3 regions of the Halomonas binhaiensis genome follow, and region 3 is predicted to be linked to each of the others. Evidence: predicted binding sites of a transcription regulator. Region 3 holds the regulator's gene; each other region holds the start of a gene.
The links. The regulator sigma-54, encoded in region 3, starts transcription at its own class of promoters, with help from an activator protein. The targets are predictions, from matches to a motif close to TGGCACNNNNNTTGCTNT.
Positions count from the first base shown of each region.

Region 1 (8,047 bases), 1.9 Mb from region 3:
GTCTCGAGCGAATCCTCCGAGTGGCTGGGTTAGGTGCCGAGGATGCCGCTCTCTGTGCTCGTGTGCATGCCGAGTCGACGCGGGATGGCGTGGTCTCCCACGGCGTAGGCCGCATCCCTAGGTTTATCGACTATCTCGCCAGAGGGTGGGTTGATCCGCAGGCGACTCTGACACCGATCACTCGCCTGGATACCCTGGAGGTCTTCGATGGAGGGCAAGGTATTGGCGTGTGCCACGCCCTCAACGCCACCGAGCGTGCCATGGCACTGGCCAGCCAGCATGGCATGGGGCTGGTCGCGGTTCGCAACACCACACACTGGATGCGTGGTGGCACCTATGGCTGGCATGCTGCAGAGCAAGGGTATGCCGCCATCATGTGGACCAATACCGAGTCCTGCATGCCGGCCTGGGGGGCCAGGAATCAGAGCATCGGCAACAATCCGCTGGTCATGGCCGTGCCCTCGAAAGAGGGGCCTCTGGTGCTGGACATGGCCATGTCGCAGTTTTCCTACGGCAAGCTGGCCACGCTGTCCGCAGCCGGGGAGACACTAGCGGTGGATGGGGGCTTTGATGGGCAGGGGCGTCTCAGTCGCGACCCAGGGGTAATCGCTGCTACTCGACGATTGTTGCCGACGGGCTACTGGAAGGGTTCCGGTCTGGCCATCCTGCTGGATGCTCTGGCCGCATTACTGTCCCAGGGCAATGCCAGTCATCAAATTGACCGTATACAGCGCGGCAGTGGTACCGGTTGTTCCCAGATCTTCATGATTTTCGATCCTCGGCATCTCGGTGGCCAGGAGGCCTGCGAGGCGCTCTGCGCCGGGATTACCGGTCATCTTGCTGCCAGCGAGCCGGATGCAATGGGGCGACCGGTTCGCTGGCCAGGCCAAGCGACGATGAACCATCGACGACATGGTCCCGATGAACTTGTTCAGATACCTGATGACACCTGGCAGGCCGTACTGGCGCTGCCTGTCTGATGATGGATGTTGAAAACCGCAGCAGAGATATCCGTTGTTACAGCGATAACGGTTGCTACACAACAGTTGCTACAGAGAGAACGGTCGTTGCCGCAGCTCAGGCCGGTGCATCCGGCTGAAACCCAATAACAATCCAAGGGAGTAAACGCCATGCGCAAGTCAATACCGGTTCTAGGTCTGGTGGCCCTGATCACCGCTACCGCCGCATACGCCGATTATCCACAGCGTGACGTTCGCATGATCGTGCCCTGGGGCGCGGGCGGTGGCACCGACGGCATCGTGCGCAAGATCTCCAATCTCGCCGAAGATTCGCTCGGCGGCACCCTCTATGTAGAGAACATCGAAGGCGGCATGAGTGCCAATGGTCTGGTTCAGGCGCTTGGCGCCCGGCCTGATGGCTATACCCTGGTCGCCCTGACCTACGATAGCGTGGTGACGATTCCCTGGCAGGGCATGCTGGCCGGATACGATATCGACAAGCTTGACCTGATTGCGCGGATTACCAGCGAACCGGATTCCATTGTGGTACCCGATGATTCGCCGTATGCCAGTCTCGAGGAGTTGATCGACGCGGCGAAAGAGGCTCCCGGCGAGGTCCGTGCCGGTATCCAGAACATGGGCAGCCGTACCCACCTGACGCTACTCCAACTGCAGGATCAGGCCGGCGTGGAATTCAAGGTGGTGTCCTATCCTGGCGGTGCAGCGCCGCAGAAGGAAGCGCTGCTCAACGGTGAAGTGGATTTTGCCCTCACCAGCCTGGGCGATTTCGAGTCGCTGATCTCTTCGGGGGATGCGCGTGGCCTGGTGGAGTTCACCGATGTGCAGAGCGAGAGCTTCCCCGATGTTCCTCCCGCCACGGAGTTGGGCTACGACATTCAGATGGGTAGCTTCGTCATCCTCGCGGCGCCGGCCAATACGCCGGACGAGGCTATCTCGGCCCTGGAGGAGGCTTATCAACAGGCCTACGACAGCGAGGAATTCCAGAGCTGGTTGGTCGATGTCGGTGTGACACCCAACTGGCTGGGCCATGACGAGGTCAGCGACTGGGCGCAGACAACACAGCAGGAGCTCTTTGGCCGCATGGACGAGCTCAAGGAAGCGGGGCTGCTGGGACAGTGAGCCTGACAGAGGTTTCTCCGCCGTGTCGATACATGGCGGTGTTCTATTCATGAGGGCTAAGCATGAGAATTCTGTCCTGGTTGGGTAGCCGCGCGGGTGTCGTCGTGCTGCTGCTGGCCCTGACCCTGGTCTATCTGGTGGCGGCACTTGGCATTGCGCCGCCGCTCAGTAACGGCAATATCACCGCTTCCTTTTTCCCGGTGGTGCTCGGCTTGATCATGCTGGTGGCATTGGCGGCGTCAATGCTGGGGGATCGGCGCAAGGCGGCTGCCGAGAATGAAGACGAGCCATCTACGGAGACGGATGCCAGCAGGTCATTCGGGCCCCTCGCGGTGGTGGTGTTGACCGCCGTCTATATCGCGTTGTTCTCATCGCTGGGGTACTTCATCAGCACCACGCTCTATGCCTTTGCCATGACCCTGGTGTTCAGCGCCGGGCGTCCCGCTCCAGGGCAACTGCTGGTCAAGGCGCTGATTGCCGTGGCCATTGCGGTGTTGGGGTACGGACTCTTCGAGTGGGTGTTCCGGGTCCGCTTACCGGTACTGTGGGGATAACACATGGATTATGTTGCTGAACTGATGCGTGGGTTTGCCGTACTCATGCAACCCGACATTCTTCCCTACCTGATCGGCGGTTACCTGATCGGTACCTTCTTCGGTGCGGTACCGGGGTTGACCTCGATGCTGGCCATCGCGCTGTTGCTGCCGCTGACCTATAGCCTCGATGTCACGGCGGCGCTGGTGGCCTGTGCCAGTATCTTTATGGCGGGAATGTGTAGCGGCAGCATCACTGCAACCACCATCAATATTCCCGGTGCACCAGCGTCGATGATGACCGCCATTGAAGGCTACCCCATGCAGCAGCGTGGGGAAGGCGCCAAGGCGCTGGGCCATGCAGCTCTGGCCTCGATGATTGGTGGTGCTCTGGGCGCGGTGTTGTTGATGGTAGTTGCGCCACTGGCAACCGATGCAGCGCTGTTGATACGCACGCCAGGCAAGTTTGCGTTGATTGCCTTCGCCTTGATCGTGATTGTCATTTCCCAGCGCGGGGCGATATCCAAGGGACTGGTGGCAACCACACTAGGGGTCATGGTCGCCACCGTCGGCATTGATGTGATGCAGCCAGTGACCAGGTTCACTTTCGGCACTGCCGTGTTGATGCAGGGGATCGACATCATGCCGTTGGTGATCGGAGCCTTCGCCATCAGCGAGCTGCTGGTACAGGCCGAGAACAAGTCAGCACGCACCGTGGAAGCTGCGGACGTCAAGGCGGCTCCGATCCGGCGTCGCGACTTCATTCCACCATGGAGTGAGGTGCGGGAAATCGGCTTCTATCGCTATGTGAAGTGTGCCGTCATCGGCTACGCGGTTGGCGTCCTGCCTGGGGCCGGTGGCTCGATGGCGGCGTTTGTCGCCTATGCCGAGTCGATGCGCAGTTCGAAACACCCCGAGAAGTATGGCAAGGGGTCCGTGGAGGGTATCGCCGCTGCCGAGGGCGCCAACAACGCCATGTGCAGCGGTGCCTTTGTACCGATGCTGTCATTCGGCATACCAGGCGACCCGACGACGGCAATTGTGCTGGGGGTTCTGGTAATCAATGGTCTGCAGCCTGGGCCACAGTTCCTCGACAGCCAGATGGCACTGATCGCACCCATGTTCATGGCCCTGTTTATATCAGCCCTGGTCCTGGTGCCGTTGACGCTCTATCTGCTGGGACCCTGGTTCGTGCGCATCGTGTCGATCCGACGGGACATTCTCTACGCCAGCATCGCGGTGATCGCGTTGGTCGGCTGCTATGTGGCGACCTATTCGATGTTTCAGATGGGCCTGGCGCTGCTGTTCGGCATTCTGGCTTACTTCCTGCGCCGACATGGCTATCCGGTCGCCTGCCTGCTGCTGGGGTTCGTGCTGGGGCCAAGTCTCGAGGAATACTGTCGACGTTCGCTGTCGATTTCCGATGGCAGTCCGCTGATCTTCCTGACCAGCCCGGATAGCCTATTCTTCCTGGCCCTGACCGGTGTGTTCTATTACTTCATGGTGATTCGCAAGCCACAGGCGCGCCAGCACGCCTAGATCATCTTTCATGCTGGTGATTGATGGCACAAGGCCGCATCGGAACCGATGCGGCCTTGTGCATTTTTACCGGGCAGAATGCTCTGCTGGTGATTTCAGGCTGCGGTGTGCAAGGGACGCGACGGGCCGAAATGCTCGTAATGACGCTGGCTGCCGGGAACGCCTAGCTCCTCCAGATAACGATCCATCACACTCATGAATTCCTGAGGGCCGACGAAGTAGCACTGTGCCTTGTCGCTTGGCAGTAGGCGGGCCAGCACTTCCTTCTCGATGCGCCCTTGCACATCGCCGCCTGTGCCTTCTTCGTAGGCGACCAGGGTGGTCAGCTGGTCGGGATGCTGGGCAGCAAGCTCCTTGAGATCATGGGCAAAGGCATGATGCTGAGCACTGCGTGCCGCATGCAAATAGCTCACCTGACGGCCCTGCTTTAGTGCCTGACGCACCAGGGGCAGCATGGGGGTCTGGCCGACGCCGCCGCTGATCAGCACCACGGGGGTGTCACTGTCGTCCAGGGTCAGCTCGCCAGCGGGTGGCAACAGCTCCAGCACATCACCGACCTTGGCATGCTGGTGCAGCCAATTGCTTACCAGGCCTTCCGGTTCCTGCTTGACGGAAATGCGATAGCCGCGGCCATTGAGCAGGCCCGACAGGCTATAGTGGCGGTGTGTGGTCTGGCCGTTGATGTTCAGCTTGAGGCCGATGTATTGGCCGGGCTTGGCTTCTGCCACTGGGCCGCCATCGACGGGTTCAAGATAGAATGAGCGGATGACGTCGCTTTCCTGGCGGATGTCAGCGATGCGGAAGTCACGCGTGCCTGACCAGCCGCCCTGACTGTGGGCGAACGCATCGTAACGCTGAGCCTCGGCGGCAATCAGCAGGTCGGCCAGATCCTGGTACAGAGCGCCCCAGGCATCGGCGATTTCCGCAGTGACGGCATCACCCAGTACCTCTCCGATGGCAGCCATCAGACATTCGCCAACAATGGGATACTGCTCAGGCTGAATGCCCAGTGATACGTGCTTGCTGATCGCGGTGGCCATGGCCGCCTGGGCCTCGGCCGGGCGCTTGCGCAGGCCTACATAGGCCAGTACGGACTGAGCCAGTGCGCGCGGCTGGGCGCCATCATGCTGATGGGTCTGGTTGAAGAAGCTGGCCACCTCAGGGTAGCGCTCGAACATCAACGGATAGAAACAGGCGGTAATGGCATTCAGGTGTTCGGCGACAACGGGAGCAGTGGCGTCGATGATAGCGTCCTGAGCAGCTGTGGTCATGGCGTGACTCCTAGGTGAGATCATTCTCCTTTCTTGTCGCAACCCGCATGCCGGCATGACAGACCTGCGTCATCCTGCCGCATAGGGTTGCCTGCAGGCCTTGTGCCAGGCGCATTTCAGTTCCATGTCGGATAGAGACGCGTGCTGACGGCTCGTTGTTGCGATGTCAGAATGACACTACATTGATTGTCATAATGACATTGATGATTGTGAAATTGACAATTCAGGGGACAGGCCATGGTGACGTTCATGCAGCGCCTGCGGGAACTGCTGGTACGCCTCGGGGGCAATGATGACGATGGTCTGGTGGAAGCCTGGCAGGACCTGCTTGAGACGCTGGTGGCGGGAACCCGGGCCGATGCCAGCGCGTTACTGGTGCATCAGGGCAATGGCCTTGTGCCGGTGGCAGTGATCGGCCTGCCGGAGAGTGTGCGTGGCAAGACATTTCTGCTGGAAGAGCACCCACGCTTGGCGGCCATTGCAGAAACACCGAAGGTGTGTCGTTTTCCGGCTGATTCCCCCCTGCCGGACCCTTATGATGGCCTGCTCGATGAGGAACTGAGTCAGGTGCACGATTGCCTGGGAGTTGCCCTGCGTGATGGCAAGCGCCTGATCGGAATGGTAACGCTGGATGCCCTGACCCCAGGGCGCCTGGCAGCCCTGGATGATGAAGGATTGATTGCCGCAGCCGATCTGCTCGGCACCTGTCTGTGCCTTGCCGAGCGGCTAGGCTCTGCCCGCATGCAATTGGCGGTGACTCAGGAAACACCGCTCAAGCCATCCATCGTGAGCCGCTGGAACAGTCCGGCCATGCGTCAGCTGATGGCTTCGATAGAACTGGTGGCAGCCTCTGACATGAGTGTGCTGGTGCATGGAGAGACTGGCGTGGGCAAGGAAAGGATTTCCCGGGCAGTGCATGAGTATTCGCGCCGGGCGGACGGCCCCCTGGTCATGGTCAACTGTGCTGCACTACCGGCCTCATTGATTGAAAGCGCTCTGTTTGGCCATCAGCGGGGGGCCTTTTCCGGGGCGACACGGGATCATCGCGGGCATTTCGCCATGGCGGATGGCGGCACCCTGGTCCTCGATGAGGTCGGAGAACTGCCCTTGGTACTGCAGCCCAAGCTACTCCGAGCGTTGCAGGAAGGGGAGATTCAGGCCCTGGGCAGTGAGCGGTCCCGCAGCGTGGATGTTCGCGTGGTCGCCGTGACCAACCGCGACCTGGCAGCGGAAGTCACCGCCGGCCGTTTCCGCGAAGACCTCTATCACCGTCTCAGTGCCTTTCCGTTACGTGTTCCGCCTCTGCGCGAGCGTCCAGAAGACTTGCCGCTGCTGATCGGACACTTTCAGGAAGAAAACCGCATTCGTCTAGGCGTGGGCAATCTGCGCCTAGACCCGGAGGCACGGCAGGCTCTGAGTACCTGGGCGTGGCCGGGCAATGTGCGTGAACTGGAGCATGTATTGGCCAGGGCATCGTTGCTGGCTGTGGCGGAGGCGACTCCTGTGGCCGATCCCAGACGCCGAGTGGTACGCATCAACCCTCATCACCTGGGGCTCGATCCCCGTATGGAGGGTCGTCAGGATGTCGCCGAATCTCCTGAAGAAGGGCATTCCATCAACAAGCCTGTGCCAGGTAATGCTGTCGTGATCAACCTGCGGGAGGCCACGGATGCCTTCCAGCGTGAGCATATACAGCATGCCTTGGCCGAACAGGGAAATTGGGCGGGGGCTGCCAGGGAGCTGGGGATGGATGCGGGCAACCTGCATCGTTTGGCCAGGCGCTTGGGGTTGAAGGAATGATTTGAGCTACGAGCTACGAGCTACGAGCTACGAGCTACGAGCTACGAGCAACGAGCAACGAGCAACGAGCAACGAGAAGGGCGTTGCCATGCGCTTGGCCGGCGGAATTCGAGCTAGCGTTTAAAACCAGCGTTGACCAGGGACGTTTTGGCTCCGATAGTAAATTGCGTGATTCGGCAAATAGGCAAGTCGACAACAATCAGCCAACGCAACCGATCGGAGTTGAAAGCATGAAACGCAACAATAACAAGATGCTGATCCATCTCTCTGTCGCGGCCCTGGGGCTGGGCATGGCAAGTGCAGCCTCCGCTGCGACCCTGGATGAGGTCAAGCAGCGTGGCAACCTCACCTGCGGCGTCAATGTCGGGCTCTCCGGGTTTTCCTCACCAGATGCCAGTGGTCAGTGGCAGGGGCTGGACGTGGAAACCTGCCGAGCCCTTTCGTCAGCGATCTTCGGTGACCCTGACCAGGTCGAGTTCACACCGCTTACGGCCAAGGAGCGCTTCACTGCGCTGCAATCCGGGGAGATCGACGTGCTGTCTCGCAACACGACCTGGACGGCAACCCGTGACAATTCGCTAGGGCTCAATTTCACCGCTACCACCTTCTACGACGGCCAGGGCTTCATGGTCTCGAAGGATCTCGGCGTGACCAGTCTCGAGGACCTGGACGGAGCCTCCATCTGTATCCAGTCCGGCACGACTCACGAACTCAATCTGGCTGATTACTTTCCGTCCAAGGGCATCGAGATCAGCACCGTGACCTTCGATACCCCCGACCAGACGGCATCCGGTTTCGCCAGTGG
Region 1 is NZ_CP038437.2:4,608,179-4,616,225, reverse strand. It holds gene yiaK (3-dehydro-L-gulonate 2-dehydrogenase) at 1-980, shown strand, start outside; gene E4T21_RS20120 (Bug family tripartite tricarboxylate transporter substrate binding protein) at 1,131-2,099, shown strand; gene E4T21_RS20115 (tripartite tricarboxylate transporter TctB family protein) at 2,162-2,653, shown strand; gene E4T21_RS20110 (tripartite tricarboxylate transporter permease) at 2,657-4,171, shown strand; gene hmpA (NO-inducible flavohemoprotein) at 4,267-5,442, opposite strand; gene norR (nitric oxide reductase transcriptional regulator NorR) at 5,680-7,242, shown strand; gene E4T21_RS20095 (amino acid ABC transporter substrate-binding protein) at 7,473-8,047, shown strand, end outside.
Region 1: hmpA (NO-inducible flavohemoprotein) is a predicted target of sigma-54. The motif match lies at 5,533-5,550, and genes of this name have one in related genera.

Region 2 (8,047 bases), 1.6 Mb from region 3:
GATCACTTTCTCCAGCGCAGTGACGAAGATCTTGCCATCGCCAATCTTGCCGGTATTCGCAACAGAGGTAATCGCATCGATGACCTGGTCGACCATCCCATCGTCCACAGCGACCTCGAGCTTCACCTTGGGCAGAAAGTCCACCACATACTCAGCACCACGATACAGTTCGGTGTGGCCTTTCTGACGGCCGAAGCCTTTGACTTCCGTCACGGTGATACCCTGGACGCCGATTTCCGAGAGCGACTCGCGCACGTCGTCGAGCTTGAATGGCTTGATAATCGCGGTCACCAGCTTCATGGTGTCTTCCTCTTCCTGTTCTCTGGGGAAGGCCTGTCACCGCTTCATGCGGTCCAAGGCTTTCCGTAATGAAGGTGGCTTGCAATATACAACAGCACACCTGACGGATTCTGAGACCAAGCATACCCCTGCCGGGCAGAAATAAAAAAGGCCCCCGAAGGGGCCAGGTGGAGCACGCCAGCTCACTGGTGTCGCTGGTAACCTCAAGGTTACTTCTTGGCGACGTTAAACTCGGGATAGGCTTCGAGACCACATTCGGCCAGATCGACGCCTTCATATTCTTCTTCTTCGCTGACACGGACACCCATGACAGCCTTGATGATCAGCCACACGATCGCACTGGCCACGAATACCCAGACAAAGATTCCTGCGATACCGATCAACTGAGCACCGAAGGTAGCGTCAGCATTGTTCAGAGGTACCGCCAGGACGCCCCAGATCCCCGCCACACCATGGGCAGAAATCGCACCAACCGGGTCATCAAGGCGCAGCTTGTCGAGAGAGATAATGGATAGCACGACCAGCAGGCCGCCAAGTCCACCGATCAGAGTAGCGCTCAGGGCACTCGGTGAAAGAGGGTCGGCAGTGATGGAAACCAGGCCAGCAATGGCACCATTCAACGCCATGGTCAGGTCAGCCTTGCGGAACAGCACTTTGGCCAGCACCAGGGCAGCAAGCACACCTCCAGCCGCTGCAGCGTTGGTATTCACCAGCACCTGAGCCATGTGGTTGGCTGAAGTCACATCAGACACCTTCAGCTCCGAGCCACCATTGAAGCCGAACCAACCCAGCCACAGGATGAAGGTACCCAGCGTAGCCAGCGGCAGATTGGCACCAGGAATTGCGTAGATGGCACCGTCCTTGCCGTACTTGCCACGACGCGGGCCAAGGATCAGCACACCGGACAACGCCGCGGCAGCACCCGCCAGGTGCACGATGCCAGAGCCTGCGTAGTCCGAGAAGCCCAGCTCGGACAGCCAGCCGCCACCCCAGGTCCAGTAACCGGAAACCGGGTAGATGAAAGCGGTCATGACCACGGCGAAGGCCAGGAAAGCCCACAGTTTCATGCGTTCAGCCACGGCGCCTGAGACGATCGACATGGCCGTTGCGACGAACACGACCTGGAAGAAGAAGTCTGCACGAGCAGAGTAGTAGGGGGCATCTTCACCGCCTGCAAGCACTGCATCGACGGTATTCTCATCCCCCAGCAGGAAGCCCAGGCTGGGCAGGAAGCCGCCAGCATCGGACGAATACATGATGTAGTAACCAATCAGCAGGTACATGGTGCAGGCAATGGCAAACAGCACGATGTTCTTGGTCAGGATTTCGGCGGTGTTCTTGGCTCGGACAAGGCCGGCCTCGAGCATGGCGAAGCCTGCGGCCATCCACATGACAAGCGCGCCACAGACAAGGAAGTAGAACGTATCGAGCGCGTAGCTCAGTTCACTGATGTCGACCATTGATATTCTCTCTGTAATGTCGGGTCGGTACGGAGCAAAAAGAGCCGCAAATCAAACAGCGTCAGAACCGCGTTCACCGGTTCGTATGCGAATGACATCTTCCAGAGCGGTGACAAAAACCTTCCCGTCACCGATCTTTCCACTGTTGGCGGCATTGCAGATAGCTTCCAGGACCGTATCCAGACGCGACTCGTCGATGGCGACTTCCACTTTCACCTTGGGTAAAAAATCGACCACATACTCGGCACCACGATACAGCTCGGTGTGGCCCTTCTGGCGGCCGAAGCCCTTGACCTCAGTAACGGTAATCCCCTGGACGCCGTTGTCTGCAAGTGCCTCGCGCACGTCGTCCAGCTTGAAGGGTTTGATGATGGCAGTGATCAACTTCATGATGGCGATGCTCCCTCTTACAGGGGGTTAGCGGCATGATGCCGTACAGTGCATGTTATGCATTGGTTAAGCGCAAAGTGTGCCAACAACACAAGAACCCCATTATTTTTAGATAGTTATCGCCAATCCTCGACATGATTTCAGATGCAGAAGTGAAAAGGCCCGAACGCCACGCACCAAGATAGTGCTTTGCATAAACGAACGCGCTCCACGAAGGGGCAATTCTTTTGGCAGTGCAGCATGCCCGTCATCAAAATAAGCCCTTTTGGTGAAATGCACGCCAATACATGAGCGTGTCCGAGCTCGGCATGACGCATGCAGCACTCGAGTTAATACGAAAACATGCGTGGGGGTCTGGGGTTGCGTATCCTGTACGACAACAGCTGTTTACATTGAGGAGAAGCATCATGGTCACCCACGAGCGCATCAGCCGCTTGGCACAACAAATTGGAGAGCGTCTGCAGGGTGCGTCTCAGGCCCCGGAAGACATCCAGAAGGGTGTACAGCAGGTGGTAAAAGGCGCCTTCGACCGTCTTGAACTGGTTTCTCGCGAAGACTTCGACATTCTGATGGATGTGCTGCAACGCACGCGCAGCCGAGTGGAGGCACTGGAAAAGCAGGTCGCCGCGCTTGAGACCTTGATCGAGCAGGGCGCCAACTCAGCATCCACCGATGGCGCCAAGGAAAAAGGCACGACACAAATTGGCGAACAAGAATCCTGATATAAAGAATCCTGATGATATAGGAAACGCCTGACATACAGCGCACCATACTCGCGTCATTATCATTCGGACAGTGATCTGGCGAGGGAACGCCCATGACGCTAGCCGTTATCTCGACGCGGGCGGGCTTGGGGCTGGATGCCCCTGAAGTACAGGTGGAAGTACATCTGGCCAACGGACTACCCGGTATGACCTTGGTAGGACTGCCCGAAACAGCAGTAAAGGAAAGCCGGGAAAGAGTACGCAGCGCGCTGACTACTTCTGGTTTCGATTTTCCATTGCGCCGAATCACTCTCAACCTGGCGCCCGCGGATCTGCCCAAGGAAGGGGGACGTTTTGATTTACCCATCGCCCTGGGTCTACTGGTAGCCTCCGGCCAGCTCCCCAATGAAGCGCTAAATGGCCTGGAATGTGTTGGTGAGTTGGCCCTGGATGGCCACCTGCGTCCTGTTACAGGCATTCTTCCTTTTGCACTTGCCACCCGCCGAGCCGGCAAACGCTTGATTGTTCCAGTGGATAACGCTGACGAAGCCTCCCTCGTCGATGGATTGGAGATACTGCCAGCCCGACACCTGCTGGAGGTCGTGGCACATCTCAATGGCCAGTCCCTCATTCCTTCGCATGTTTTTCACGGTGCAGGAACGCCCCAGGCCGAAACACTAGACCTGGCCGATGTCCGCGGCCAGCACCAGGCTCGTCGAGCACTGGAAATAGCGGCAGCAGGAGGCCATAACCTGTTGTTTGCCGGCCCCCCCGGTACTGGCAAGACCCTGCTGGCCAGCCGCTTGCCAGGCATTCTTCCGCCCCTGAGCAAGGACGAGGCCCTGGAAGTGGCTGCCGTTCGCTCTGTGACAGGATTGCCTCTGGAACAGGACTGGGGACGGCGCCCCTTTCGTGCTCCGCACCATACAGCCAGCGCCGTGGCGCTGGTAGGGGGCGGTGGAAAGCCCCGTCCAGGGGAGATTTCCCTGGCCCATTTGGGCGTGCTGTTTCTAGATGAGCTGCCGGAGTTCAGCCGCCATGTGCTGGAAGTCATGCGCGAGCCGATGGAGTCCGGCGAAATTCATATTGCCCGCGCCAGCCATGAGCGTCGCTATCCAGCACGTTTCCAGCTGGTAGCCGCGATGAACCCCTGCCCTTGTGGGCATCTTGGCGATCCGCGCCAGTCATGTGTCTGCACCGCCGCACAAATCCAGCGTTACCAGTCACGCCTTTCGGCTCCCTTGCTGGACCGTATTGACCTGCAGGTAGAGGTGCCCGCCATTCCTGCAGCACAACTGACATCGACACAGCAAGGAGAGTCATCGCATACAGTGCGCCAGCGTGTGCAAGCGGCCCGAGAGCGACAACAGGAACGCGGAGGGCTCAATGCTCAGCTCTCCGGCCGAGCGCTAGATGATGCCTGCGGCCTGAAAGCCGAAGATCGTGCATGGCTGGCCGAAAGCCTGGAACGCCTGAAGCTCTCGGCCCGTGCTTACCATCGAATATTGCGTGTTGCCCTGACCCTGGCAGACCTTTCCGAGCTCAAGTATCCGGGCCGCGAACAACTGATCGAAGCTATCGGCTACCGCCAATTGGACCGGATGCTGAAGCGAGGATGAGGCGGCTGAAAAAGGTCAGGAAGACGCCACTTCATACAGCTCGATGGGCGTACCATCCGGATCACAGAAGAAGGTGAAGCGTGCGCCTGTATATTCGTCAATGCGAATGGGCTCAGGCACAACGCCGCGCTGTTCGAGCTGCACCACGCAGGTATCAATATCCGTGGTAGCCAGAGCCAGATGACGCAGGCCACAGGCCTCTGGATAGCTGGGCCTGGGTGGCGGCGAGGGAAAAGAGAACAGTTCCAGCTGTATGCCGCCAGGTAGCATGAGATCAAGCTTGTAGCTGTCGCGCGCTTCGCGATAGACCTCGTTCAATACCTGGGCACCGAGCACATCGATATAAAAGCGCCTGGATTTATCGTAATCGGCAGTGATCAAGGCAACATGGTGGACACAGCTCAGCGGTAACGTCATGAAATCAGCTATTCCTTGGCAAAAAGACTTTTCGCATGCCAGCGAGGGCCAGAGCCAGCATGACACCCGCCCCCGCTCCTAGCGCATTGGCCAGAATATCTCCGAGATCTCCTCCCAGGCGACCAGGCACAAACATCTGAGCCAGCTCAATCAATACGCCATAGGCAAAGGCAAGCCACCAGGCACGCCAATGGCGACGTATGGTGCACCAGACCAGAAATGACAGGGCCGCATAGCCAACGAAGTGATTGACCTTATCCCAGGGCATTTGTTCAGGCAGGTCATCGCCTGGCATCAGGCTACCCCAGCCGATCAGCGCTGCCACAAGCAGCGCCAGCAGCATCCAGGCTATCTGACTACGACGCAATATCCACATGTCACACACCGCCTGCGTCTCAGCCGACAGCAATCTGCCGATGGTAGTTCGGGCTCAGCTCATGCAATGCGTCCATGAAGGCCAGGACATTGTCAGGATCAGTGAACTGGTTGATACCATGTCCCAGGTTGAACACATGGCCAGGACCGTGCCCAAAGCTATCGAGAATACGCCCAACTTCGGCACGAATGGCAGCGGGGCTGGCAAACAACACATTAGGATCCATGTTGCCCTGCAACGCGACCTTGTGACCGACCCGCGCGCGCGCACTGGACAGTTCCGTGCTCCAGTCCAGACCAAGGCAGGTGGCACCGGTCCGCGCCATATCCTCCAGCCATTGCCCACCGTTCTTGGTGAACATGATCACAGGCACCGGGCGTCCATCGTGCTCCTTGATCAAGCCGGCGATGATCTGCTCCATGTAGCTCAAGGAAAACTCGTGATAGGCCGGAGTGGAAAGCGCCCCTCCCCAGGTATCGAAAATCTGTACTGCCTGGGCTCCTGCACGAATCTGGGCATTGAGATATTCGGTGACGGCCTGGGCAAGCACATTAAGCAGCTGGTGCATGGCATCCGGGTTGCTGTAGAGCATGGACTTGACGTGCCTGAAATCCTTGCTCGAACCACCCTCGACCATATAAGTCGCCAGTGTCCAGGGGCTGCCAGAGAAGCCAATCAGCGGGACTCGTCCATTCAGCTCACGGCGGATGGTGGTAACCGCGCGCATGACATAATCGAGATCGCGTCCCATATCCGGTATTGTCAGCGCCGCCACGTCTTCGGGGGTACGTACCGGTTTATGGAACTTTGGCCCTTCGCCCGCTTCGAAGTACAGTCCGAGCCCCATGGCATCGGGAATGGTCAGAATGTCCGAGAACAGGATCGCGGCATCCAGTGGGTAACGTTCCAGTGGCTGCAAGGTGACTTCACAGGCTCGCGCCGTATCACGACACAGGTCCATGAAGCTACCGGCTTGACCACGTACTTCACGGTACTCAGGCAGATAACGGCCGGCCTGGCGCATCATCCACACCGGAGTACGGTCTACCGGCTGGCGCGCCAGAGCGCGCAGAAAGCGATCGTTCTTGAGTTCCATGCTGACGTCATCCGCGGACAAGAATGTCGCTCGATTGTACCTTATGAACAACCATCATGATGACGATTCGTGAGGGTTACGTCTTATCCTGATAGAATGATCGCCCACCTGTCGGCTTAGCCGTGGTCTAGATTTCGAGGTACCCCGTGACGATCCGTTTCATCGCCGCCTCTCGCCTGCCCACTCCTTGGGCCACTTTCACCATGCATGGCTTCGAAGATGAAGCCACTGGCAAGGATCACGTTGCCTTGACACTCGGCAAGCTGGATGACGGCCAGCCAGTGCTTGGTCGGGTGCATTCCGAGTGCCTGACGGGGGATGCGTTGTTCTCCATGCGCTGTGACTGTGGCTATCAACTCCAGGAAGCCATGAAGCGTATCGCAGACGAGGGACGTGGCGTCATTCTCTATCTGCGCCAGGAAGGCCGTGGTATTGGCCTGCTGAACAAGATCCGGGCCTACCACCTACAGGATCAGGGTGCAGATACCGTGGAAGCTAACGAGCGCCTTGGCTTCGCTGCCGACCTGCGCCGTTATGACCTGTGTATCCCGATGCTCGAACATCTGGGGGTCAATGGATTACGTCTGATGACCAATAACCCACGCAAGGTCGATGCCCTGACACAAGCCGGCGTGGATGTGGTGGAGCGCGTCTCTCTGACGACGGGCCTCAATCCGCATAATGAACATTATCTTTCCACCAAGGCAGGCAAGCTTGGCCACATGATGGCACTGGATGACTTCCAGCTGGCAGATGATGTGGATATCGAACGCAAGCCCTGATGGCTATTTTCAAGATAGCTATTCCCAAACTCCTGCTGAAACTACCCCAACAGTTGACCAGCCCCTCTTCAATTGCGCTGGCCTCTTCGTAAGCTGACCTCTTCGTAAAGAGTTATCACAAAAAGTAGCTGATCAGTAAAAAACGCTGCCGAGAGCTGATCCTGGCGGCGTTTTTTGCTGCTGGGACAGCAATAGACATATCTAATCAGCTCGATTAAAATAGATAGTTAGTTAACTAACAAAAAGAGCCGCATAATGGCCTCCATCAGCCCACTTCTCTGATTGGAGAGACAAACATGAAAACCAAGATCGCACTTTCCGCCCTGCTTATCGCTGCTCTGCCCCTGGTGGCTCAGGCCGACCCTGCCACAGAACGTGCTCTGTCCCTGAACCAGGGCCAGCCCAGCGCTGAACAGTCCACTGCACAAGGCAATTTCGAGCCCACTCATCTTTCCGGCAGTGCTGCCATGGTCAAGGCACGTCAGAAACTGATCGAAGAGCAGAACCACGCCACCGAGTTCACTGTTGGTGAACTGAGCCTGGCTCGCGAAGCTACAAACAGCTGATTGGTTACTTCTATCAAGAAGTCCTTTCCGTACGGGGAGTTCCCATTCTTATGGGACTCCCCGGTAATTTCAGGACTTGTGCCTCAGACGTAAATCAAACAGGTCCTTGCGACGATCCTTGAGGTTGGTCACAGACCCCTCATTACGCACCACCATCAAGCGAGACAAATCAAGATCCGAGAACATGATCATCTCGGTATTCGGCGTTGTCTCGGCCATCACTGCATCATGTGGGAAGGCGAAATCCGACGGTGAGAAAACCGATGACTGGGCATACTGAATATCCAGGTTCTCGATGGACGGTACATTGCCTACGCTGCCACACAAGACCACGTAG
Region 2 is NZ_CP038437.2:47,710-55,756, reverse strand. It holds gene glnK (P-II family nitrogen regulator) at 1-300, opposite strand, end outside; gene E4T21_RS00255 (ammonium transporter) at 510-1,760, opposite strand; gene E4T21_RS00250 (P-II family nitrogen regulator) at 1,812-2,150, opposite strand; gene E4T21_RS00245 (accessory factor UbiK family protein) at 2,558-2,872, shown strand; gene E4T21_RS00240 (YifB family Mg chelatase-like AAA ATPase) at 2,968-4,473, shown strand; gene gloA2 (SMU1112c/YaeR family gloxylase I-like metalloprotein) at 4,489-4,890, opposite strand; gene E4T21_RS00230 (VanZ family protein) at 4,895-5,266, opposite strand; gene hemE (uroporphyrinogen decarboxylase) at 5,286-6,362, opposite strand; gene ribA (GTP cyclohydrolase II) at 6,509-7,144, shown strand; gene E4T21_RS00215 (hypothetical protein) at 7,441-7,710, shown strand; gene E4T21_RS00210 (bifunctional GNAT family N-acetyltransferase/carbon-nitrogen hydrolase family protein) at 7,780-8,047, opposite strand, start outside.
Region 2: E4T21_RS00250 (P-II family nitrogen regulator) is a predicted target of sigma-54. The motif match lies at 2,218-2,235, and genes of this name have one in related genera.

Region 3 (8,047 bases):
CGCCCGTGGCTGCCGTGGGTGGATGCAACGCGAGCGCCAGAGGATATTGGTAGCTTCATCCAGGGAGCACAAGGGGAGCATCAGCGAGGAGCTGCCTGGCATTTTGCGATTATCGATGACGGCGAAAAAGAGGGCAATGAAGTGATTGGTGCCTGTGGCTTCAATCGTATTTCTTTACCGCATCGTTGGGCGTCGATTGGCTACTGGCTGCGGCGAGATCGTTGGGGTCAAGGCATCATGTTGGCATGTGTCCGTACGCTGCTGCAGGTGGGCATCAGTGAGCTGAATGTGCATCGCTTGGAAATCCGCTGTGCCGAGGGCAACAAGCGCAGCCGAGCCATTCCTGAGCGTCTAGGGTTTCGCCAGGAAGGCGTGCTGAGGGATTGCGAGTGGGTCAATGACCAGGCCTTGAGTCACGTTGTCTATGGACTGCTGGTTTCCGAGACATCATTTTCTGCGCATCACCATCGTCAGAGGATGGGTAATGGCGTTCAGTAATGTGGAAAGAGAGCAGTTGTTGGCGTTAAAAGGTGTTGGCCCTTTGGTGGTGGCGCGCCTGGAACAGATTGGCATTGACTGCTTTGCTGTCCTGGCGGGATCCGATGTCGAGAAGGTTCTTGCAGACATTTCTGCCATGCTGGGTGTTACGTGCTGGCGCAACAGTCCGCAGGCTCGCGGAGCCATCGAGAGCGCTGTTGCGCTCGCTCGTCAGTCTCGAACACTGGGATAACCCAGTGTCTTGCGCAGGTGCTCGGCGTTGGCCGACACCCATTCCGGGGTGATAGGGCCCCAGTCCTCCACAGTGTAGTGGCCCACGTTATGCCGTTGCCCGGGTTCGGGAATGAAGCGGCAGCAAATGTCCAGTTCTTCCAGTGCCGTCAGGGTGTCCTGGGCGGTGCGCCTTGGCATGCCGGTAGCCGCCATCAGCGTGGGTACGGTATCGATGCCTTGTTCGATCAAGTGGGCAACGTACAAACGACGATAAAAGCTGGTGCGTGTCTTGCTGGGAGATGACATGAATGCTCCATCGAGATGAGGTAATCACATTCCATGACAGATATTGATGCCATGACAGGTATTGATGCAATGACAGGTATTGATGTCATGATATGTGATTGCCTCAGGATCAGCGATTGTGCCGCAGTGTGGTCAGCGGTTGCCAGGGGAATTCAGGAAAGAGGCTTTCATGGCATCGGTGATGCGGCGCATGTCGTCATCGCTGGTGATGTAAGCCGGCATGGTATAGAGCCAGCGTCCGAAGGAGCGTAACCAGACGCCGCGCTCTCTGGCCTGCTCGGCGACACCCTTGAGGTCTGCACTATCCTTGACCTCAATGACCCCTGTGGCGCCGAGAGTGCGTACATCGGCGATCCGAGGATGGCTGCGTAGATCATCATCCTCTTCAAGCTCTGCCTTCAGCACAGCATTGAGTCTGGCGATGCGGTCAAGGTAATGGTCTTCTTCGAAGACCCTGATGCTTTCCAGTGCGACACGACAGGCCAGGGGGTTGCCCATGAAGGTGGGGCCATGCATGAAGGCATGGTATTCGCTGTCGCCAATGAATGTGTCATGCACCTGGTCGGTGGCCAGTGTGGCTGCATGGCCGAGGTAGCCACCGGTCAGCCCCTTGGACAGCACCATGATGTCGGGGCAGATGTCGGCATGATTGGCAGCAAAGAGACGTCCGGTGCGGCCGAACCCGGTGGCCACTTCGTCGAAGATCAGCAGCACATCGAATTCATCACAGAGCTCCCTGGCCCCCTTCAGGTAAAGCGGAGAAGTCATGTTCAACCCGCCTGCGGCCTGTAGCAAAGGCTCCATAAGCAGAGCTGCGATTTCCTTATGATGGGCTTCAAGCACCTTGCGCAAGGCGGCCAGGTCAGCATCGACACTTGCCTGGTCGGCGTCAAAGGGAGAAGTCGGCGCTGGGGCAAAATAATGCTGAGGCAAGAAGCCTGAAAACAGGCTGTGCATTCCTTCTTCGGGATCGCATACCGCCATGCAGCCAGCAGTGTCGCCATGATAGGCCTTCATCAATGACAGCATGCGGTGCTTTTGTGGACGCCCGCGGAGGAAGTGGTATTGCACTGCCATCTTCATCGCCACTTCCATGCCCACGGAGCCACTGTCCGAGTAGAACACATGGTTGAGCCCCTGCGGGGTGATACGCACCAGCTCGCGCGCGAGAAGGTCGGCGGGTTCATGGGTCAGGCCGCCCAGCATTACATGGCAAAGTGTTGCTGCCTGTTCCTGAATGGCCTTGACCAGGCGTGGATGACCATATCCATGGATCATGCACCACCAGGAACATGTGGCATCGAGAAGATGCTCGCCAGACTCCAGAGTGAAATGTGTCCCCTGGCCTCCAACGACCTTGAGAGCTGGGGCCTGGTGCTTGAGATGGGCGTAGGGGTGCCAGACAGGTGAAGACATGGATGATTCTCGCTAATGGTAAACCTGTGTACGAATATAAAGTTTACCAATATGAGCGAAAAAGTGGAGTCATCCTGTTGTTGGGCGATCATCCGTTAGGCGATACCCCGAACCTGTATCAGGAGGCAGGAGCCTCTATGGCTTGCAGGAAGCGTTGGAACAGAAAGGCTTCTTCACCTTTCAGGGAGCGGCTGAGACAGTCGATGAACTCTTGGTGGGGATAGGTAAAAATTCTCGGCGCCTTGTAGGCATCCAGATCAATGGCGATGATCTCGCCATTCTTGACCAGGAAGTTGTCGGTGTGCAGGCCTCGGCAGTGAATACGATCACGATACAGGGCTACCAGAATGTCCACATAACGTTGCTGCAGGACAGGATCATCCTGAATGAGCTGCTTGAGAGGCACGCCATTCACATTGGCAGTGACCAGGCGATAACGCTTGGACTCGATAATCTCGGGAGCCTGGATGCCAAGCAGAGACAGACGCTTGGCCACATAGCGAAAGTTATATCCGGGATAACGACGAATGCCGAGCCGGTAACGCCAGCGATCGGTGATGTTGGGAGAGAACGTCTTGATAAAAGTGTCGTGCTCGGGATCGTAATGGACGCTACTGTATTTTCCGGTCTGGATTAACTGCATGGTGGGAAATCGATATTCTCCGCACGCTCGAGCAGGATGCTCGGCGATCATCTAATGTACGCACAGTATAATCGACTGGCGCTAAGGAAAAACTGCATAAATGCCTGCGCGACTCAATCACTGCGTTACGCGGTGCGCGGAATCCTCACCTATATCCCATAGGCTCCGGTTCCTGTGCTCCGGGCGCCTTGTGCTTGAGCATGCTCGTCGATTTATTCAGCGCTTCCCTAATTCAAGCATATCTCTTGTACATCGAGTTCGTATGCATGGAAAGGATGCTGATGCTAGAGATCAGTCTTCTTCGTCGAAGCGGGCGGTGAATAGCGCTTCAATGGCGTCAAGTGCTGATTCGGCATCGTCACCTTCGGCTTCAATGATCAACTCGGTGCCGCAGGGCGCAGCCAACATCAATAGCGACATGATGTTGGCGCCATCTCCCTGCATATGGTCACGGCGAACAATGATCTGAGACTGGAAGGTCTGACAGCACTGTACCAGGCGGGTGGCAGCTCTAGCGTGAAGGCCGCGCTTGTTGATAAGAGTGAGCTGTCGCTGTGGCACGGTATGTCAGTCTCCCTTTGATACCAGGCGTCGCTGCTGAACAAGCTCGCGATGGCGCAGGCGAATGCGGTCGTGCTTGGAGGCAAGAGATTGAGCGATACGCTCGGCCAGATAGACCGAGCGATGTTGACCACCGGTGCAACCGATGGCCACGGTAAGATAGCTGCGGTGGCTGGCCTTGTATTGCGGTAACCACTTGTCCAGCCAGTGGAGAATGTCATCGTACATCTCGTCCACGACAGGAAATCCCTCGAGAAAGTCGATGACAGCCTGGTCCTGGCCTGTCGCGTCACGCAGGCAGGGGTCCCAGTAAGGGTTGGGCAGGCAACGGGCATCGAAGACGATGTCGGCATCAGGAGGAACGCCGCGCTTGAAGCCGAAGGACTCTATGGTCAGGCTGAGCTGTTCTGCATCTTGCCCGGCGACCTGGTCGGCAATCTGGGCACGCAAGTCATGCACGGACAAGCGGGTGGTATCGATGACCAGGTCCGTCAGATCTCGCATGCCACTGAGTGCTTTTTCTTCAGATTCAATAGCTTCAGCCAGGGTCATGTCGCTGTAGCGGGTTAGCGGATGACGCCGACGAGTGTGGGAAAAGCGTTCCAGCAGTACCTGCGGGTTGCTGGTCAGGTAAACCACCTGGCACTCGATATTGCCATCCTTGAGCTCGCTGAGCAGTTCAGGGAATCGTTCGAGTGCTCCTGGCAGATTGCGTGCATCGATGCTGACAGCGACGCGGCGCAGGTCACTATTGGCCAGTTCTGCCACCAACGATCCCAGCAACATGGCAGGGAGATTGTCGATGGCATAGAAACCGAGATCTTCGAGGGCCTGCAGAGCAACGGACTTGCCCGAGCCAGAGCGGCCGCTGATGATCACGAGTTGCATGTCCTGTCTCCTGGTCAGGGGAGAGCCGCAGTACTCGAAGGAGAGTGCGGCTGAGGCATGTAATGGATGGACGGTATTGTTGATGGGACGGAAGCTCTCAGCCACTGGGAGGTGAAGGTTCGTCGGATTGACGAATCGCTTCCTGGAGGCATTCGTAAAGCTCTCGCTGTGAAGTGGCATTGCGCAGGCGTTGCCGGGTTTCGGCATCGCTCATGACCCCTGCGACCTGTCCCAACAGAGCCAGGTGGGTATCGTCAGCTTCCTCAGGCACCAACAACACAAAGATTAGATCGACGGGCTCACCATCGATCGCATCAAAGTCGATAGGCTCAGAAAGCTTGAGAAAGCCCGAGATTGGCGTTTTGCAGTGAGGGTTACGGGCATGAGGAATGGCCACACCATTACCGATACCCGTACTGCCTAGCCGCTCGCGGCCAATCAGTCGGCTAAAGACTTCCTGGCTGTCCAGGCTCGGAGTATTTTGCGCAATAAAGGTGCTGAAAAATTCCAGCACCCTTTTTTTGCTTCCTCCCGGCACATCAAAGAGAGTGCGCTCGGGAGGGAGAATGGCTTCCAATGTCATAATGATGGGGGATCAACGGAGTCCGGTGCCCTGAGCTCGGGCTTGAGATTTTTCCTTATGCTTGACCAACTGACGATCAAGCTTGTCGGCAAGCGCGTCGATGGCGGCATACATATCGCCATCTTGTGCATCAGCATGGAGATCAGCACCGGCGGCGTGAAGCGTGCAGGCGGCGTGCTGGCGTTCCTTCTCCACTGACAATGTCACCTGAACGTTGGTGATATTGTCGTAGTGGCGCTCCACTCGAGTGAGCTTCTCTTGTACGTAGTCACGCAGGGGGTCGGTCAGTTCAACGTGATGGCCGGTGATGTTTACTTGCATGACAAGCTCCTTGCTCTTGCATGTGGTAGCTCGATTGTAACCCTTTTTCTGATCCTGCAAACCCCCTCATCGAAGTTGCTTGAAATCTGGCAGGAGAGCCCGTGATTCAGCAACTTGTATGGTTTATCAGCTTGTCCAGCAGGCGGATTCAACGGCAGCGGGTGTTTGCGGGCAGTCCTTGCGACTTTAAGACGCGCCTCAGCGTAGACGTTTTCTCTCGCTGGATGAGGGAATATGCATCGACTCACGGTACTTGGCTACTGTACGTCGGGCCACGTTGACGCCAGTCGCATTAAGCAGCTCGACCAGCTTGCTGTCGGATAGCGGCTTGCGAGGAGGCTCGTCCTGGATGAGTTTCTTGATCATGGCGCGAATTGCTGTGCTGGAATGAGCGTCGCCATCGTTGCCTACCTGGCTGGAGAAAAAGTATTTGAGTTCGAAGACGCCACGGGGGGTATAGATGAACTTCTGTGTCGTGACTCGAGAGATGGTGGACTCATGCATCTCGACCTTGTCTGCAATGTCGGCCAGGATCAGGGGTTTCATTGCTTCTTCGCCATGATCTAGAAAGTCGATCTGGCGTGCCATGATTTCACGGCCCACCTTGAGCAGGGTGTCATTGCGGCTGGATAGACTCTTGAGAAGCCAGCGGGCTTCCTGCAGATGATCCTTGAGAAACTGGTTGTCCTGGCTTTTATCGGCACGGCGAATCAAGGCTGCGTAGTCGGGTTGAATACGCAGTCGCGGCATGGCATCAGGGTTGAGCTCTACCTGCCAGCCAGCGGCGCTGTGGCGTACGATGAGGTCAGGTATCACGTAGTCTGAGCTGTTGTCACCGAATTGACTGCCGGGGCGCGGATCGAGGCTGCGTATGAGGCGGATGACGCTGTCGAGCTGGTCGTCATCCAGGCTGAGACGGCGCTTGAGCATGCGACGATCATCAGCAGCCAGAGCCTCGAGAAACTGGCGGACCAGACGCCCTGCCTGGGCCAGCAGAGGCGTTTCCCTGGGCAATGCATCGAGTTGCAGGGATAGGCACTCGCGCAGGTCGCGAGCGAAGACGCCGGTGGGTTCGAACTGTTGCAGGCGCTTGAGAATGGCCTCGACATCGCTCAGGGTCAATGGCTCCAGACCTTGGCCGAGAAGGCCTTCATGGATGTCTTCCAATGGCTGATCGAGATAACCGTCGCTGGTGACAGCATCAATCAGGCTTTCGGCGATGCGGTTTTCTGCTGGAGAAATGTCGAGCATGGCCAACTGCCAACTGAGATGGCTCTGGAGTGACTGGCTATCGGCCTGACGCTCGAAGTCGGGCGCTTCACCGCTGCCGGCAGGTGCCATGCCGAGGTCCTGGAAGGTGTCCTCCCATTCGCTGTCGGTCGTCAGGTCTGCAGGAATTTCATCGGCCCAGTCGTCATCTGTGGTTTCCTGGGCCTGTTGCTCGCCAAAATCATCTTCCAGCTCGAGCATGGGGTTGGAATCCAGGGCCTGCTGGATCTCCTGGCGCAGGTCCAGGGTGGATAGCTGCAACAGAGCAATGGCCTGTTGCAGTTGGGGAGTCATGGTGAGCTGGGTGCCAAGACGCAGCTGCAGTGACGCCTTGAGGGCCATTAGCGAATTCCGGTTAAGGAAACACTGATGGATATTACAGTGCTTCTCGGGTGGATGATCGCATCACACTAACGGCGAGTCGGGCGGCATGCAAGTCCCTTGCCAACATTAGTTAAAGGCGGAAGTTTTCGCCTAGATACACTTCCTTGACCCGCTGGTTGGCAAGAATGTCATGGGCATTGCCTTCAGCGATGATCTGTCCATCGCCCACGATGTAGGCATGATCACAGATATCGAGTGTCTCGCGGACGTTGTGGTCGGTAATCAGAACGCCGATATTGCGTGCCTTGAGCTGGCGAATGATGGCCTTGATCTCACCGACGGAAATGGGATCGACGCCGGCAAAGGGCTCATCAAGAAGAATGAAGGCGGGTTCTGTTGCCAGGGCGCGGGCAATCTCCACCCTGCGACGTTCACCGCCGGACAATGCCATGCCGGGATTGTCGCGGATATGGGTGACATGGAAGTCTTCCAGCAGTTGCTCCAGGCGCTGTTGACGGCCGGCCTTGTCAAGGTCCTTGCGAGTTTCGAGAATCGCCATGATGTTATCGGCAACCGTCAGCTTGCGGAATATCGAGGCTTCCTGGGGCAGGTAGCCAATTCCGGCAAGTGCTCGCTCGTGCATGGCGGCACGACTCAGGTCCATTTCGTCAATGGCAACTTCGCCGGAGTCTGCGCGCACCAGTCCCACGATCATGTAGAACGAGGTGGTCTTGCCGGCACCATTGGGGCCGAGCAGACCGACAATGCTGCCCTGGCGAATGGACAAGCTGATGTCATGGACGACGCGGCGTTTCTTGTAGCTCTTGGCCAGGTTGCGGGCGTGAAGCGTCTTCATCAGTTACCTTGCTCCGGCTCGAGAGTCATGCGAATACGCTGATTGCCCTGAACGCCTTCAGCACTGGAGCGGGCCTGCACTACCTTGCGATCGAGGAAGTATTCCACATAGGCGCCATCGAAGGTGTCGCCTCCCTTGTGCAGCTCGGCCTGGTTGATCAGCTCGATGC
Region 3 is NZ_CP038437.2:1,612,531-1,620,577, forward strand. It holds gene E4T21_RS06990 (GNAT family N-acetyltransferase) at 1-498, shown strand, start outside; gene E4T21_RS06995 (helix-hairpin-helix domain-containing protein) at 485-730, shown strand; gene E4T21_RS07000 (winged helix-turn-helix domain-containing protein) at 709-1,017, opposite strand; gene bioA (adenosylmethionine--8-amino-7-oxononanoate transaminase) at 1,150-2,433, opposite strand; gene E4T21_RS07010 (BUD32 family EKC/KEOPS complex subunit) at 2,552-3,076, opposite strand; gene E4T21_RS07015 (HPr family phosphocarrier protein) at 3,368-3,637, opposite strand; gene rapZ (RNase adapter RapZ) at 3,644-4,525, opposite strand; gene ptsN (PTS IIA-like nitrogen regulatory protein PtsN) at 4,623-5,108, opposite strand; gene hpf (ribosome hibernation-promoting factor, HPF/YfiA family) at 5,121-5,429, opposite strand; gene E4T21_RS07035 (RNA polymerase factor sigma-54) at 5,628-7,040, opposite strand; gene lptB (LPS export ABC transporter ATP-binding protein) at 7,153-7,878, opposite strand; gene lptA (lipopolysaccharide transport periplasmic protein LptA) at 7,878-8,047, opposite strand, start outside.